One region of the Bradyrhizobium sp. Leo78 genome, then DNA from elsewhere that is predicted to be linked to it. Evidence: predicted binding sites of a transcription regulator. Region 1 holds the regulator's gene; the other holds the start of a gene.

Region 1 (2,201 bases):
ATGGCTGTCGACTTGCGCGAGATCGTCGGCGCGATGCGGGTGGCGACCGACCTCGAGCGGATCGGCGACCTCGCCAAGAACATGGGCAAGCGCGTCGCCGCGCTGGAGAACGACTTCCAGCCGCTGAAGTTGATCCGCGGCCTGGAGCACATGACCGACCTCGTGCTGTCGCAGGTCAAGTCCGTGCTCGACGCCTATGCCGCGCACGATCTGCCGGCGGCGATGAACGTCTGGAAGAGCGACGAGGAGGTGGACGCGATCTGCACCTCGCTGTTCCGCGAGCTCCTCACCTACATGATGGAAGATCCGCGCAACATCTCGTTCTGCATCCACCTGATGTTCTGCGCCAAGAATATCGAGCGGATCGGCGACCACGCCACCAACATCGCGGAAACGGTCTTCTACATGATCGAGGGTCAGCAGATCACCGACAAGCGGCCGAAGGGGGATATGACGACGTTCGCCACGACCGTTCCGGGCAACTAGAGCAACATCCGGAAAGTCGACGCCGGCTTTCCGCCAAGATCCTGCTCAAACATCAAAGGAAGAGTGGGATGACGATTCAAGCAGAGAGTCATCCCGCTATAGGAGAAGCCAAGCCGATGAGCGCACGCATTCTGGTGGTCGAAGACGAAGAAGCGCTGACGACGCTGTTGCGCTACAATCTCGATGCAGAAGGCTATGATGTCGAAACGGTCGCCCGTGGAGACGATGCGGACACAAGGCTCAAGGAACGTATTCCCGACCTTGTCGTGCTCGACTGGATGCTGCCGGGACTCTCCGGCATCGAGCTGTGCCGCCGTCTGCGGGCGCGGCCGGAGACCAAGCAGCTCCCGATCATCATGCTGACCGCGCGCGGCGAGGAAAGCGAGCGCGTGAGGGGGCTGGCGACCGGTGCCGACGACTACATCGTCAAGCCGTTCTCGGTGCCTGAACTGCTCGCGCGGGTGAAGGGCCTGTTGCGCCGGGCAAGCCCGGAGCGGCTCGCCACCGTGCTCACCTATGGCGACATCGAACTCGACCGCGAGAAGCGCCGCGTTGCGCGCTCGGGCCGCCCGATCGATCTCGGCCCGACCGAATATCGCCTGCTGGAGTTCTTCCTGGAGCATCCCGGCCGCGTGTTCAGCCGCGAGCAGCTGCTCGACAGCGTTTGGGGCCGCGACATCTATATCGACGAGCGCACCGTCGACGTTCACATCGGCCGCCTGCGCAAATTGCTCAATCCCGGCCGCGAGCAGGACCCGATCCGCACCGTCCGCGGCGCGGGCTACGCGCTCGATGATCGCTTCGCGAAGGCCGAGCAGTCGTAAACCGGCGACCTCAATCCGTAGCCCGGGTGCAGCAAAGCGTAACCCGGGGAAATTTGGACCTGCCGATACAGCGTTCCCGGGTTGCGCTGCGCTCCACCCGAGCTACGATCCGTCGTCGGCTTACTTGCCTTGTGACGGCTTGACCGTCGGACGGCGGCGGTCAGCCGCCGGCTGGTAGGCGATGCGGGAGTGGTGCGCGCAATAGGGCAGGCCGGGAAGCGCCTTGCCGCCGCAGAAGAAGAATTCCGGGCTCGAGGGATCGCCGACCGGCCAGTGGCAGGTGGCCTCGTTCAATTCGAGCAGCGACAGCCGCTGGCTCATCGGTACGACATTGTCGTAGGCGATAGGGTCCGCTTCCACCTCCACCTCGAAGGCGTGGGCGAGCGCGGTGTTGCCGCGGGAGACCGGACGTGCCACGCGCATCATCGGCTGTGCGGGACGCGCCTTGCGCTGCCGCGGCGCGGCTGCAGCAGGACTCTTGGCGCGGCCCGAGAGGCCGAGCCGGTGCACCTTGCCGATCACCGCATTGCGGGTCACGTTGCCCAGTTCCGCAGCGATCTGGCTGGCCGAAAGGCCACCTTCCCAGAGCTTTTTCAACTGCTCGACGCGTTCGTCGGACCAGGTCAATACCGTCATCGCATCTTTCCCTTCGCGTTGCGCCGGCCGATCCTGGGACAGCGCTGCGATGCCTAATCTCAAAAATCCCTGCGGGCAGAATCCCTTAAGGCTCGCCGGGCACGAAAACCGCACCCGAACGTGTACGCCGCACACAAAGGACTCTAAGGGATCAAAACTGCCGCACGAGATGTCGTACCCGACAGGCCAGACGCTACAATATGGCGTGACTCTGGCGCAAGAGTCCGCGCCTATGCGTCCACATGTTCCGACATT
Region 2 (2,201 bases), on a different contig from region 1:
CATGAAGGAGGACGGGGTCAACATCTGGGGTGATGGCTCCACCTTCAAGGGCAACGATATCGAGCGGTTCTATCGCTACGGCCTGCTGACCAATTCGAACCTGAAGATCTACAAGCCCTGGCTCGACCAGCAATTCATCGACGAGCTCGGCGGCCGCGCGGAAATGTCGGCGTTCATGACCGCGCAAGGGTTCGCCTACAAGATGAGCGCCGAGAAGGCGTATTCGACCGACAGCAATCTCCTCGGTGCAACCCACGAGGCCAAGGATCTCGAGAGCCTGCAAAGCGGTATCAAGATCGTCAATCCGATCATGGGCGTGCCGTTCTGGCGCGACGACTGTGTCGTCAGGGCCGAACAGGTCACCGTGCGCTTCGAGGAAGGCCAGCCCGTCGCGCTGAACGGCCAGACTTTCCCGGACCCGGTGGCGCTGTTCCTCGAGGCCAACGCCATCGGCGGCAGGCATGGTCTTGGCATGAGCGACCAGATCGAGAACCGGATCATCGAGGCAAAGAGCCGCGGCATCTATGAAGCTCCCGGCATGGCGCTGCTGCACATCGCCTATGAGCGCCTGATCACCGGCATCCACAACGAAGACACCATCGAGCAGTACCGGATCAACGGCCTGCGCCTTGGCCGGCTGCTCTACCAGGGGCGGTGGTTCGATTCTCAGGCTCTCATGCTGCGCGAAACCGCCCAGCGTTGGGTGGCGCGCGCCATCACCGGTGAGGTGACGCTCGAGCTGCGCCGCGGCAACGACTATTCGATCTTGAACACCGAGAGCCCGAACCTGAGCTATCAGCCGGAGCGGCTGAGCATGGAGAAGGTGGAGGATGCGGCGTTCACGCCGGCGGACCGTATCGGCCAGCTCACAATGCGCAACCTCGACATCGCCGATACCCGCACCAAGCTGGATCTCTACGCGGAGACAGGCTTGCTGTCGCTCGGCGAGGGCTCGAACATCTTGAGGCTCGATAGCGACAAGAGCTGAAGCGTGTGAGCTCCGTAGCCCGGACTACGCTTGCGCTCCATCCGGGCTACGGACTGCGACGATCCATCGCCGGTATCCAGGCTCGATGTGTAATGGACGCGTCATTCGGCGCGGCTAGTCTCGTCGCCTGCGCGCCCGTGACCTCCGTACTGCAGCCGGACGGCGCGGGCGAACAATTGTGGGGCGCAAATCATGATCAAGCCATTTGCCGGTGCCGCTCTCCTCGTCCTGTTGTCCGGATCGCCGACGCTAGCCCAGACGATCTATCCGATCGACCGCGCCGACATCCTCGCCGGCGCCCATTTCGACTTCAAGGTCGAGTTTCCCGATCGCGTTGATCCGGCGAATGTGAAAGTCACGGTGAACGGCGCGGATTATTCCGCAGCGTTCGGCCAGCCCGGCACCTTCGTGGAGCACGAAGACGGCAAGGAGCAGTCGGCCCTGATCGTTCGCGACGTCGCATTGACCAAGCCCGGAAGCGTGAAGGTGGAAGTCTCTGACGGCGCACGCAGCCGCACTGTCGTGTGGTCGGTTTACGACACCGGTCCGCGCAAGGCCAAGAACGTGATCCTGTTCATCGGTGATGGACTGTCGCCGGCGCATCGGGTTGCGGCGCGTATGCTCTCCAAGGGAATTGCGGAAGGCAAAAGCCTCGGCAAGCTTGCCATCGACGACATGCCGCATATGGCGCTGGTTGCGACTGCCGGCTCCGATTCGATCATCACCGATTCGGCGAATGCGGCCAGCGCCTACGCCACGGGCCACAAGACCGCCGTCAACGCGTTGGGTGTCTACGCTGATCGCTCCACAAGCCCGTTCGATGATCCCAAGGTCGAAACCATCACCAGCGTCGCGAAGCGGCGGCTTGGTCTGGGCATCGGGATCGTCACCAACACCGAAGTCGAGGATGCCACACCGGCGGCAATGGTCGCGCATACCCGCCGCCGCGCCGCCTATGATGAGATCGTCGCGCAGCTCTTCGCCGCCAAGCCCGATGTCCTGATGGGAGGAGGCAGCGCGAATTTCCTGCCGCAAGCAGCAGCGGGAAAGCGCAAGGACGACATCGATTACATCGCCCGCTTTCGCGATGCCGGCTATCAGGTGGTGACGACAAAGTCCGAGCTTGATGCCTCGGCTGCGAAACCCGACACGAACAAGCTGCTGGGACTGTTTGCCTCCGGCAACATGGACGGCGTCCTGGACCGCAAGTTCC

Evidence for each region. Region 1 encodes PhoB, which activates phosphate uptake and scavenging genes when phosphate is short. Its sites were predicted from a motif close to TGTCATNNANCTGTCAT; they were not measured.
Region 2: the regulator PhoB is predicted to act here: its motif matches at 1,077-1,093, upstream of AC5ZG1_RS03315 (alkaline phosphatase).

What each region holds. Positions count from the first base shown of each region.
Region 1 covers NZ_JCAMOT010000010.1:209,825-212,025, forward strand. Annotated here, with positions in the region: gene phoU (phosphate signaling complex protein PhoU) at 1-486, shown strand, start outside; gene phoB (phosphate regulon transcriptional regulator PhoB) at 603-1,310, shown strand; gene AC5ZG1_RS16005 (GcrA family cell cycle regulator) at 1,431-1,946, opposite strand.
Region 2 covers NZ_JCAMOT010000002.1:184,581-186,781, reverse strand. Annotated here, with positions in the region: gene argG (argininosuccinate synthase) at 1-988, shown strand, start outside; gene AC5ZG1_RS03315 (alkaline phosphatase) at 1,181-2,201, shown strand, end outside.